3 regions of the Azospirillum sp. A29 genome follow, and region 1 is predicted to be linked to each of the others. Evidence: predicted binding sites of a transcription regulator. Region 1 holds the regulator's gene; each other region holds the start of a gene.
The links. Region 1 encodes PhoB, which activates phosphate uptake and scavenging genes when phosphate is short. Its sites were predicted from a motif close to TNTCATAAAACTGTCA; they were not measured.
Positions count from the first base shown of each region.

Region 2: the regulator PhoB is predicted to act here: its motif matches at 2,191-2,206, upstream of ABNQ38_RS32500 (5'-nucleotidase, lipoprotein e(P4) family).
Region 3: the regulator PhoB is predicted to act here: its motif matches at 1,935-1,950, upstream of ABNQ38_RS27790 (Na/Pi cotransporter family protein).

Region 1 is NZ_CP170466.1:1,748,470-1,752,722, forward strand. It holds gene ABNQ38_RS23215 (ABC transporter permease) at 1-241, shown strand, start outside; gene ABNQ38_RS23220 (Bax inhibitor-1/YccA family protein) at 388-1,113, shown strand; gene ABNQ38_RS23225 (S-adenosyl-l-methionine hydroxide adenosyltransferase family protein) at 1,225-1,953, opposite strand; gene phoB (phosphate regulon transcriptional regulator PhoB) at 2,039-2,743, opposite strand; gene pstB (phosphate ABC transporter ATP-binding protein PstB) at 2,846-3,592, opposite strand; gene pstA (phosphate ABC transporter permease PstA) at 3,682-4,253, opposite strand, start outside.
Region 2 is NZ_CP170467.1:962,846-967,098, reverse strand. It holds gene ABNQ38_RS32515 (formylglycine-generating enzyme family protein) at 1-380, shown strand, start outside; gene ABNQ38_RS32510 (LysR family transcriptional regulator) at 408-1,307, opposite strand; gene ABNQ38_RS32505 (glutathione S-transferase family protein) at 1,417-2,049, shown strand; gene ABNQ38_RS32500 (5'-nucleotidase, lipoprotein e(P4) family) at 2,215-3,108, shown strand; gene ABNQ38_RS32495 (hypothetical protein) at 3,165-3,317, opposite strand; gene ABNQ38_RS32490 (hypothetical protein) at 3,505-3,900, opposite strand; gene urtE (urea ABC transporter ATP-binding subunit UrtE) at 4,013-4,253, opposite strand, start outside.
Region 3 is NZ_CP170466.1:2,679,262-2,683,514, reverse strand. It holds gene ABNQ38_RS27805 (50S ribosomal protein L25/general stress protein Ctc) at 1-1, shown strand, start outside; gene pth (aminoacyl-tRNA hydrolase) at 97-669, shown strand; gene ychF (redox-regulated ATPase YchF) at 784-1,884, shown strand; gene ABNQ38_RS27790 (Na/Pi cotransporter family protein) at 2,033-3,703, shown strand; gene ABNQ38_RS27785 (putative bifunctional diguanylate cyclase/phosphodiesterase) at 3,911-4,253, shown strand, end outside.

The DNA of each region.
Region 1 (4,253 bases):
GCGCGCCTTCCTGCTGGAATACGGGCTGCTCGGCCTGCTGACCGCGGTCATCGCCGGCATCATCGGCACGCTGACCGCCTGGGCGGTGCTGAAGTTCCTGATGCATTGGGAATGGAGCTTCCTGCCGTCGGCGGTCATCACCACCGCCTTGCTGAGCACGGCGATCACGCTGGCTTTCGGGTTCTATGGTACTTGGCGGGCTCTGGGCCAGCCTTCGGCGCCATTGCTTCGGAACGAGTGACTCCCGTATGATGAACCCGCAGGAAAAACGAATCGTGAAAGCTTTTTCATCTGGAAAAAGCGCCGCCGATTCCTATTGAACCGCATGGCGGACTCGCCAATATGTCCTGCGACGGGATCACCCAATTCCACCAAGGAAACCAAACCATGGCAGACCCGACCTATAACCGCTTCGCGACCGCAGGCCGCGCGACAGATCGGGGATACTTCGACGAAGGCCTGCGCCAGCACATGCTGCGCGTGTACAACTACATGGGTGCCGGCCTGATCCTGACGGGTCTGGTCGCCGCACTCGTGTCGTCCAGCCCGGCCATGATGGCCACCATCTTCGGCACCCCGCTGAAGTGGGTGGTGATGCTGGCGCCGCTGGCCTTCGTCATGGTGCTGTCCTTCGGCATCCAGCGCCTGTCCTTCGCATCGGCACAGATGATCTTCTGGGCCTACTGCGGCGCGATGGGACTGTCGATGTCGGCCATCTTCCTGGTCTTCACCGGGGCGTCGATCGCGCTGACCTTCTTCGTCACCGCGGCGACTTTCCTGGCGATGAGCCTCTACGGCTACACCACCAAGGCCGACCTGTCGAAGATGGGCTCCTTCCTGATGATGGGCGTCATCGGCCTGGTGATCGCCGGCCTGGCGAACATCTTCTTCCAGTCGCCGGCCCTGCACTTCGCGATCTCCGCCATCGGCGTGCTGATCTTCACCGGCCTGACCGCCTACGACACCCAGGCGATCAAGGAAAGCTACGCCGAGGGCTACGATCACGAGAGCACCGGCAAGCTGGCCCTGATGGGCGCCCTGACGCTGTACCTGGACTTCATCAACCTGTTCCAGTTCCTGCTGCAGTTCCTGGGCCAGCGCAACAACGACTGATCCCCAGACATCAGATCAGAGACATCTGACCCGAGACGCCTGATCGGACAAGCATCGGATCACGCGCCAGCCGCCCGGAAGCACCCGCTTCCGGGCGGTTTTCTTTTCCGGTCAGGGCTCGACGGTCACCGGGTCGCCGACCTTGAGACCCAGCACGCGGTCGGCCCGCCCGCGGTTGACGGCGATCTCCGCCAGCCCGTTGGAGTTCTCGTACCACAGCGGCTCTCCCGGCCCGACAGCGCCGAAGGTGCGGGCACGGGCGATGCGGGCGCCACCGGCGGTCAGCACCGCATCGGCGGGCAGGGCGGATGCCCGCATGCCGGTCATGGCGTTGCCGTAGACATCGACATAGACGATGCGGGCCAACTCGTCCGGCCAGTCCGGCCGGTCGATGGCGGCGGGATCGAGCGGGCTGCGCGCGACGGCCTGCCCGGTGGCGAGGCTGGCGGCGACGGGGGCGAACAGGTCGCGGCCGTGGAAACTGGCGGACAGCCGGTCCGGGATCCAGTCGATCTTCCAGACGTTTAGCGACGTTGCGCGGCGGGCGATCAGGGCGAACAGGCCGTTGTCCGGACCGACGAACCAGCGCCCGTCGGCCTCCACCATCACCGGCTGCCGGTCGGTGCCGACGCCGGGATCGACGACAGAGAGAAAGACGCTGCCGGCCGGGAAGGCCGGGGCGTAGGCCGCCAGCAGATAGGCGGACAGCTGCGGGTCGAAGGCGGGGGCGTCGGCGAACAGGTCGATGACCGGCACGCCGGGTGCCTGTTGCGCCAACACCGCCTTCATCTGGCCGGTGTAGGGACCGGATAGCCCGAAATCGGTGAAGAGCAGGATCATTAGGGGCATGGGGGAGGGCATGGAGGCAGTCTCACCAGTGCTGCGGTGGTTCGGCCCCCATCCTACCCCCATCCCAACGCTGGGCTCACACCGACTTGGTATCCAACGCGTAGCCGGCCGACCGCACGGTGCGGATCAGGTCCAGCTCGTCCTCCTCGTTCATCGCCTTGCGCAGGCGGCGGATGTGTACGTCGACCGTACGCGGCTCGACGTACACGTCGTGGCCCCATACCAGATCGAGCAGCTGCTCGCGCGAGAAGACGCGGCCGGCATGCTGCATGAAGTGGCGCAGCAGGCGGAATTCGGTCGGGCCGAGGTGTACGTCCCGACCGTTGCGGCGGACGCGGTGGGCGGCCAGATCCATCGTCACGTCGGCGAAGGTCAGCACCTCGTCGGTCATGCCGGGCGAGGCGCGGCGCAGCACGGCGCGCATGCGGGCGACCAGCTCGGTCGGCGAGAAGGGCTTAGTGATGTAGTCGTCGGCCCCGGAATTCAGGCCGCGCACCCGGTCGCCTTCTTCGCCGCGGGCGGTCAGCATGATGATCGGGATGTCGCGGGTCTTGGCGTTGCGGCGCAGCTGGCGGCAGACCTCCAGCCCGCTCATCAGCGGCAGCATCCAGTCCAGCAGGACGATGTGCGGCGTCTGTTCGCCGGCGGCCAGCAGGGCCTCCTCGCCGTCGCTGGCGGTGGCGACGCGGAAGCCTTCCTTTTCAAGGTTGTACTTCAGCAGCGTCAGGATGTCGGCCTCGTCCTCGACGATCAGGACGAGCGGCTTCAGGGCCGCATTCATGGTGGCTCCGTTCACAGCGCGCGTCTCGACGTTAACCGGCATGGCACAGCCTTTTCAACAAAGGAGGGAAGAGGGGCGGGCGTCAGGCACACAGGGCGGATCTCAGCCATAGCGGCCGGTGATGTAGCCCTGGGTGCGCTCGTCGCGCGGGTTGGTGAAGATTTCCTCGGTGTCGTCGCACTCCACCATCTCGCCCAGATGGAAGAAGGCGGTGCGCTGCGACACGCGGGCGGCCTGCTGCATGTTGTGGGTGACGATGACGATGGTGTAGTTGGCCCGCAGCTCATCGATCAGTTCCTCGATGTGGGCGGTCGCGATGGGGTCGAGCGCCGAGCAGGGCTCGTCCATCAGGATCACCTCGGGGCTGACGGCGATGGCGCGGGCGATGCACAGCCGCTGCTGCTGGCCGCCGGAGAGGCTGGTGCCGGGTTCGCGCAGCCGGTCCTTCACCTCGCCCCACAGGCCGGCGCGCTTCAGCGAGGTCTGCACCACCTCGTCCAGCTCGTCCCGGCCGGAGGCCAGCCCGTGGATGCGCGGGCCGTAGGCGACGTTGTCGTAGATCGACTTGGGGAAGGGGTTCGGCTTCTGGAACACCATGCCGACGCGGGCGCGCAGCTGCACCGCATCGACCGCCTTGCCATAGACGTCCTCGCCGTCGAGCGCGATCCGCCCCTCGACCCGGCAGCCCTCGATGGTCTCGTTCATCCGGTTCAGGCAGCGCAGGAAGGTCGACTTGCCGCAGCCGGACGGGCCGATCAGCGCCAGCACCCGGTTTTCCCGGATGTCGAGGTCGATGCCCTTCAACGCCTGCTTGGCGCCGTAGAACACCTTCACCCCACGGGCGGTCATCTTGTTGGGCAGCGCGGCGCCGGAGCGTTGACCAGCACGGTCGTCGGCACGGGGCCGCAGCTTCAGCGGGTTCTGAATGCTCATGACGCTCACCACCGTCTCTCGAAAATCTTGCGCAGGATTACGGCCGCGCCGTTCAGCAGGATCAGGACGCCGAGCAGGATCAGGATCGCCGCCGAGGTGCGCTCGGTGAAGGCCCGCTCCGGGCTGTCGGCCCACATGTAGATCTGCACCGGCAGCACCGTGGCGCTGTCGGTCAGCCCGTGGGGGATGTCGACGATGAAGGCGACCATGCCGATCATCAGCAGCGGCGCCGTCTCGCCCAGCGCGCGGGCCATGCCGATGATGGTGCCGGTCAGGATGCCGGGCATCGCCAGCGGCAGCACATGGTGCAGCACCGTCTGCAGGGGCGAGGCGCCGATGCCCAGCGCCGCCTGACGGATCGACGGCGGCACCGCCTTCAGCGCGACGCGGGACGCGATGATGATGACCGGCAGCGTCATCAGCGCCATCACCAGCCCGCCGACCAGCGGGGCGGAGCGCGGCATGCCGAAGAATCCCAGGAACACGGCCAAACCGAGCAGGCCGAAGATGATCGACGGCACCGCGGCGAGGTTGTTGATGTTCACCTCGATCAGATCGGTCCAGCGGTTCTTCGGCG
Region 2 (4,253 bases), on a different replicon from region 1:
GTGCCGGCACCCGGACCGCGCGCTGGTGGGGTGACGATCCGGCCAAGGGATGCGATGCGGCGAACGTCGCCGACCTGTCGGCCAAGGACCGCTTCACCGATTGGGAGGTGGCGAACTGCCGCGACGGCGCCCTGTTCACGTCGCCGGTCGGCAGCTACCGCGCCAACGGCTTCGGCCTTTACGACATGCTGGGCAATGTCTGGCAGTGGGTGGAGGACTGCGCCCCGGACGGACGGTCCGAAGCGACCTGTTCGCAGCGGACGATGCGCGGCGGGTCGTGGCACAGCAACCCGCGCTATGTCCGCTCCGCCGTGCGCCGGGTGGACGCGGCCGAGAGCGGCTATGCCGCCTACGGCATCCGCGTCGCCCGCGATCCCTAACCCCGCGATCCCTGGCGAGGCTGGGGATCAGCTGCGCAGAACCTCCAGCGCCGACAGGCCCTGCACCGCATGGTCGAGGAAGGCACGCACCCGGCCGGGCATCAACCTTGCGGTCGGCACCACGACATGGACCGGCAGCGGCTCCGGCTCGGCGTGCGACATCAGGCGCACCAGCGTACCGGCGGCGAGGTCGTCCGCCGCCTGATAGGACAGCGGGCGGGCGACGCCGTGCCCGTCACGGGCGGCGAGCAGGGCCGGCTCGATGTGGCTGACCGCCAGCTTCGGCGTCACCCGCAGCACCCGCTCCCGCCCGTCGATCAGAAAGCGCCAGTCCGGCGGACCGGGCCGGGCCGTCGTCAGGATGATGTCGTGGCCGGACAGATCCTCCGGCATCGACGGCATGCCGCGCCGCGCCAGATAGCCGGGGCTGGCGACCAGAAAGCGCCCGACCTGCCCCACCCGCCGGGCGACGAGGCCGGAATCGGGCAGCGGGCCGATGCGGATCGCCACGTCCAGCTCCTCCTCGATCAGGTCGAGGTTGCCGTCGGACAGCGTCAGCTCGACACGGATGTCCGGAAACTCCCGCATGAAGTCGAGGACCAGAGGCGTCACATGCTTGCGCCCGAACATCACCGGCGCGGTGACGCGCAGCCGCCCGCGCATTGGCCGGTCGGTTCCGGTGGCGGCCAGCGCCTCGTCGTAATCGGCCAGCAGCCGGCGCGCCTGCTCGGCCAGCCGCCGTCCGGCATCGGTGGGGGCAAGGTTGCGGGTGGTGCGCTCGATCAGCCGCACACCCAGCCGCTCCTCCAGCCCCGACAGCGCGCGGGTGACGGCGGGCGCCGACCGCCGCAGCCGCTTGGCCGCACCGGCAAGGCTGCCGGTCTCCAGGATCGCGACGAAGATCGTCAGTTCATCCAACCGGTCCATAATTCTTCCAATTCCTGAAAGAGTCCCTTTTCATCAAAGCCTATTCCTGCGAAGCGGCGCAAGTGGTCGGGTGTGGGCATCCGCGACCCACAGAGAAGGGAGCCTTGTCATGGGCACCAGCACCGATCCCGCCATCACACTGTACGGCACGCCGCTGTCGGGGCATGCCCACCGGGTCGAAGCCTTCCTGAACATCCTCGGCCTGCCCTATCGCTATGTCGATGCGAATGCCGAGCTTCGCCGGTCGGATGCCTTCCTCGCCCTGAACCCGTTCGGACAGATCCCGGTGCTGGTCGACGGCGATCTCGTCCTGCCGGACTCGGTCGCCATTCTCGTCTATCTCGCCGACCGCTACGACGCTTCCGGCCTGTGGAACCCGAAGGCGCCGGACGAGACGGCGCAGGTGCAGCGCTGGCTGTCGGTCGCCGCCGGCGACCTGCGCTTCGGGCCGGCGCTGGCGCGCATCCTGACGCTGTGGGGCGGGGCCGGGACGCTGGCCGACGCGCAGAGGGTCGCGGAACGCCTGCTGCGCTTCATGGACAGCCATCTGGCGACCCGCGACTGGCTGGCCGCGGAGCGGCCGACCATCGCCGACATCGCCTGCTACGCCTATGTCGCCCGCGCCCCGGAAGGCCACATCCCGCTCGATCCCTATCCGGCGGTCCGTCGCTGGCTGGAGCGGGTGGAGGCAATCCCGGCGCTGACTCCAATGCCGGAAAGCGCCATCCCCCAGCCGGCCTGAGACCCGCCGCCGGATACCCTGACGCGAGCGTATCTGGTTACCGTGACGCAAGCGTATCTGATTACCGTGACGCAAGCGTATCTGATTACCGTGACGCAAGCGTCACGGGACCGTCGCCAAGCACCTGAATCTGTGCTTCGATGACAGTTCCATGACACTTGATGGATGGATGAGTCGATGCGCAATTCCGCCTGTTCCGGGCGCTGGTCGCTGCTGTCCGGTGCGGTTGCCCTTTCCCTTCTGGCCGGCCCCTCCCTGGCGGCGGATCCGGCTCCCCAAGGCCCGGTGCCGCAAAGCGATCTGCTGAACGCCGAGCTGTGGATGCAGCGGTCGGTCGAATACAAGGCGAACTCGCTGGCGGTCTATGCGCTGGGCAGGATCCAGCTGGACAAGGCACTGGCCGAAAAGAACTGGACCGCGGCGACCGAGCAGACCGGCAGCTACCAGGACCTGCCGCCGGCCGTGGTGCTGGACCTGGACGAGACGGCGATGGACAACTCCGCCTATCAGACCGGGCTGGTCACCACCAACGGCGAATTCTCGCCCAAGACCTGGGATGCCTGGGTGAAGGCGGAGAAGGCGACGGCGGTGCCGGGGGCGGTCGAGTTCACCCAGTACGCCGAATCGAAGGGCGTGAAGGTGTTCTACGTCACCAACCGCAACGCCGACCAGGAGGAGCCGACCCGCCGCAACGCGCAGGCGCTGGGCTTCCCGATGGGCGGCAACGTCGATACCTTCCTGATGTCGAAGGAAAAGCCGGACTGGGGTTCGGCGAAAGGGACGCGGCGCGCCTACATCGCCAAGGATTACCGGATCGTTCTGCTGTTCGGCGACAATTTCGGCGACTTCAGCGATGCCTACAACGGCAGCGAAGCCGACCGCCTGAAGGCGTTCGAAGCGGCGAAGGAGCATTTCGGGCGCGACTGGCTGATGCTGGCCAATCCCGGTTACGGCTCGTTCGAGAGCGCGCCCTTCGGGCATAATTTCAAACTGTCGGCGGACGAGAAGCGGGCCAGGAAGATCGGCGCGCTGGAGCCCTGGGTGGCACCGGCCCAATAACGGCCTGCCCAATAACAGCTTGAGAGGACGGTGCGCCGGGCCTGGAGTGTTGACCTTCAGAAGATCAGGCGCACCGCTTCCACGATCAGCAGCCACGGCGTGCCGATCATGACGGTCCAGACCGCCAGACGCGGCAGGCCGCTCATCTTGCGGACCTTCGGTTCAGCGGAGGGGGCGGCTTCGAACGAGGCGGCGTTATAGATCGACATGACCTGCGGCTCCGTGAGCAAGATGGCGTTGAGGTCATCATGCGGTTCGGATCCTTAACGACCTTTAAAGAGCGCAGCCTGCGAAGTCGGCGTTTGCGCATTACCTCGACTGGATAAGTATACTCCCGGCGAAGGCAGGGCCGTGGCGCCGGATGACAGTAACCACGACCCCGCCATACCCCGAACGTTATGGCTTCGCCACGTGCCAGACGTTGTTCACGCCGTCGCCGGTGGTGTCGCCCGGCTTCGCGTCCTTGGCCCAGCTATAGAGCGGCTTGCCGTTGTAAGCCCATTGCCGGCTTCCGTCGTCGCGGGTGACGACGCTGTATTTGCCCATCGGCTTGGCGGAGGCGGGAGCCATCAGCGGCGGCCAGTTGGTCGCGCAAGGCCCGTTGCAGGCCGACTTGCCGGCACCGTCCTTGTCGAAGACATAGAGCGTCATGCCTTTCGCGTCGGTCAGGACGGGACCCATCGCGGTCTTGCCCGTCATGGCCGGTTCCTTGTCCTGAGCAAAAGCGGGGGCGCCGGACAGGACGGCCCCCAGGCCGATGGCGGCAGCGGCGATACGGAGTGCGGATTTCATTGCGCAGTTCCTCCCGAAACAGGCCCGCCGGACGGCAGGCCCGATGGATCAAGGACGCAACGGGACCGCAGATATTCCGCCTTTCACCGGCCGGAACGCCATGCCATCGGGGTTATACCGTCAGGTATTTGCGCACCTCCCGCTCGTCCAGGCCGCTGCGCGGACCGGACAGCATCACCTCGCCGCGCTCCATCACCACCCAGTCGTCGGCAAGGTCGCGGGCGAAGTCGAAATACTGCTCGACCAGCAGGATCGCCATGGTGCCCTTGTCGCGCAGGTAGGCGATGGCGCGGCCGATGTCCTTGATGATCGACGGCTGGATGCCCTCGGTCGGCTCGTCCAGCACCAGCAGG
Region 3 (4,253 bases), 930 kb from region 1:
ATCGGGAGCGTCCGTTCTTCGAAGATGGTTACGGTGGGGGGCTTCGGCCCCCCACTTCGTTTGTGGAGCCTGGGTTTCGAATAAAGGGTGAGGGACATGCTGCTTCTGGTCGGATTGGGCAACCCCGGCAACGAGTATGCCCGCAACCGCCACAACATCGGCTTCATGGCGGTGGAGACCATCGCCCAGCGCCACCGCTTCACCCCGTGGAAGAAGCGGTTCCAGGGCCAGACCGCCGAGGGCACTGTCGCCGGCGACAAGGTGCTGGCGCTGGAGCCCGCCACTTTCATGAACCTGTCCGGCCAGTCGGTGGTGGCCGCCCTCCAGTTCTACAAGCTGAAGCCCGAGAACGTCGTCGTCATCCATGACGAGTTGGACCTGCCTCCCGGTAAGATCCGGGTGAAGAAGGGCGGCGGCCATGGCGGCCACAACGGCCTGCGCTCCATCGACGCGCATATCGGCAAGGACTACTGGCGCATCCGGCTCGGCATCGGCCATCCCGGCAACAAGGATCTGGTCAGCGGCTATGTGCTGCACGACTTCGCCAAGGCCGACCAGAGCTGGATCGACCCGCTGCTGGATGCCGTGTCCGACAACCTGCCGCTGATCGTCGATGGGCAGCCGGAGCTGTTCATGAACAAGGTGACGGTGGCGACCCAGGGCAAATAGTCCCCTGCCGGGCCTTGCCGGTTCCCGCCTTCCCCCACTTCGCGTTTGCGCTTTGGTCCCCATCGTAGGATAAAGCGCGTCAATTCCAGCATTTCCGACGGCGAGCACCCAACCATGGGCTTCAATTGCGGCATCGTCGGCCTGCCGAACGTCGGCAAGTCGACCCTTTTCAACGCCCTGACCGCCACCCAGGCGGCAGAGGCGGCGAATTTCCCCTTCTGCACCAAGGAGCCGAACGTCGGCCGCGTCAGCGTGCCCGACCCGCGGCAGGACAAGCTGGCCGAGATCGCCAAGTCGCAGAAGGTCGTCCCGACCCAGTTGGAGTTCGTGGACATCGCCGGCCTGATCCGCGGGGCGTCGAAGGGTGAAGGGCTGGGCAACCAGTTCCTCGCCAACATCCGCGAGGTGGATGCCATCGTCCATGTGCTGCGCTGCTTCGAGGACGACGACATCACCCATGTCGAGGGCAATGTCGATCCGCTGCGCGATGCCGAGGTGGTCGAGACCGAGCTGATGCTCGCCGACATGGAAAGTCTTGAGCGCCAGCTGACCAGCCTGCAGAAGAAGGCGAAGGGCGGCGACAAGGACAGCAAGATCAAGGCCGACCTGATGGAGCGCGCCCTGAAGGTGCTGCAGGACGGCAAGCCCGCCCGCGTGGTCGAGGTGTCCGAGGAAGAGAAGCCGGTGTTCAAGCAGTTCATGCTGCTGACGTCGAAGCCGGTGCTCTATGTCTGCAATGTCGAAGAGGCGTCGGCCGCCACCGGCAACAGCTTCTCGGCCAAGGTCGCCGAGAAGGCCAAGGCCGAGAATGCCGAGGTCGTCGTCATCTCCGCCGCCATCGAGTCCGAGGTCGCCCAGCTGTCCGACCCGGCCGAGAAGGCCGAATTCCTTGAGTCGATGGGGCTGGAGGAAACCGGCCTGAACAAGCTGATCCGCGCCGGCTTCAAGCTCTTGGACCTGATCACCTTCTTCACCGTCGGTCCGAAGGAGACGCGGGCCTGGACCGTGCGCCGCCACGCCAAGGCCCCGGAAGCCGCCGGCGTCATCCACACCGATTTCGAACGCGGCTTCATCCGCGCCGAAACCATCGACTACACCAGCTACGTCACCCTCGGTGGCGAGCAGGGAGCGAAGGACGCCGGCAAGATGCGCCAGGAAGGCAAGGAATATGTCGTCCAGGACGGCGACATATTCCACTTCCGCTTCAACGTCTGAAGCATGCCGACCGGGGGAACAGGGGCTTCATGGCCCCCTTCCCCCTACGCTGTCACCCAACTGTCATATTGTCGTAACAATCCGCGCACCCTACCCTTCAGTTAGGGGTGCCGCCTGACCGCATCCCCGATCCGACAGAGGGGGTGCGATGCAGGCGACACGGGTGCTGCTGGAACTCGCCGGAAATGTCGTGCTGCTCCTGTGGGGGCTGCACATGGTGCAGAGCGGGCTGACCCGCGCGCTGGGCGGCGACCTGCGCCGCATCCTCGGGGCCGGTCTGCGCAACCGCTGGACCGCCTTCCTGTCCGGCATGGGCATCACCATGCTGCTGCAAAGCAGCACCGCCACCGGACTGATGGCGACCGGCTTCACCGCCACCGGGCTGGTGTCGCTGATGCCGGCGCTGGCGGTGATGCTGGGGGCCAATGTCGGCTCCACCCTGATCGTCCAGATCCTCGCCTTCGACGTCGCCCATGTGGCGCCGGTCCTGCTGCTGGGCGGCTTCATCGCCTTCCGCCGCGGGGCGCGGACGCGCAGCCGTGATCTGGGGCGGGTCGCCATCGGGCTGGGCCTGATGCTGCTGTCGCTGCACCTGCTGCTGGCGACCATCGCCCCGGCGGAGAATGCGCCGATGCTGCGGCGGATGCTGACGATGCTGACCGCCGATCCGGTGGTGGCGGTGATGCTGGCGGCACTGCTGTCCTGGGCCGCCCATTCCAGCGTCGCCGCCATCCTGCTGATCGCCTCGCTGGCAGGCGGCGGGGTGATCGGTCCGGAAGCCGCAATCGCCATGGTGGCCGGGGCCAACCTGGGCAGCGCCGTCAATCCGGTGATCGAGGGACCGGGCGGCGACGGCCGCAACCCGGCGGCCCGGCGGCTGCCGGTCGGCAACCTGATCAACCGCCTCGTCGGCTGCCTCATCGTCGTGCCGCTGCTGGAGCCGATCACCGCCGGCCTGCAAGCCGTGTCGCCGGACGCCACGCGGCTGGCCGCCAATTTCCACCTCGCCTTCAATCTGGCGATGGCCGGGCTGTTCATCGGCCCGCTGCCCTGGTTCGCGCGAGCACTGACCCGGATGTTCCCGGAGCGGGTGGCTGTCACCGACCCGGCGATGCCGCTCTATCTCGACCGCAGCGCGCTGCGCATTCCACACCTTGCCATCGCCAACGCCTCCCGCGAGGCGTTGCGCATGGCCGACACGGTGGACGGCATGCTGCGTGGTGCCTTGGACGTGATCCAGACCGACGACCGCAAGCGGGTGCAGGAGATCCGCCGCATGGACGATGTGCTGGACCGGTTGCACGAGGCAATCAAAGGCTACCTCACCCAGATCAATGTCGAGGATCTGGACGAAAGCGACGCCAGCCGGATGTCGGACGTGCTGACCTTCACCATCAACCTCGAGCATGTCGGCGACATCGTCGATTGCAATCTGATGGAGACGGCCTCGAAGAAGATCCGGCGCAAGCTGCGCTTCTCCACCGAGGGGGCTGGCGAGATCGCCGGCATGCTGGAACGGCTGAGCGAAACCCAGCGGCTCGCCGCCGCCGTCTTCGTATCGCGCGACGTCCGTTCCGCCCGCGCTCTGATCCATGAAAAGGAGGTGATCCGCGATCTGGAGACCAGCGCCACCGAGGCGCATTTCGCCCGCCTGCGCGCCGGCCGCAAGGAAAGCGTGGAGACCAGCGCTCTCCACCTCGACATCCTGCGCGACCTGCGCCGGATCAACGCCCATCTGGTTGCCGCCGCCTATCCAGTGCTCGATCAATCGGGTGAGTTGCTGCCCAGTCGCCTCAAAAGGGGAGCAGCCCGGGCGTAAGTGTTCACGTCCCATAGAATAGCTGCGCCGCCTGAGCTTCGACCTTTTCTTGTCACCAGCGCAGCAACGTTAACACTTTCGTAACCATATAAAATTCGTCAAGCTCTTTCGCGACATGGTTAACAAAACCCTCCTGTGGTTGTTATGGCAGCGAACCCCAAGGGGGTTTTGAAGAGCCAAGGAATGGTTGTCGAGAGGGAGCGGACGGTGGCGAACACGCACGCGACGTCGAACGGACCCGCGAACGGACCCGGCACACAGGGGATATCCGACGCCGGATTCGCCGCGCGGGTGCGCGACGCCATCGACCGGCAGGAACTGTCCCTGGTTTTCCAGCCCCAGGCCGATGTCGTCACCAACCGCCTGACCGGGTTCGAGGCGCTGTCGCGCTGGCGCCTGTCCGACGGCACCATGCTGCCTCCCGATGTCTTCGTGCCGATGGCCGAGCAGGGGGAGGCGATCCACCTGCTCGGCGAATGGACCCTGCGGACGGCCTGTGTTGCGGCGACCGGCTGGCTGCGCGCCGGCTATCCCGACATTCCGGTGTCGG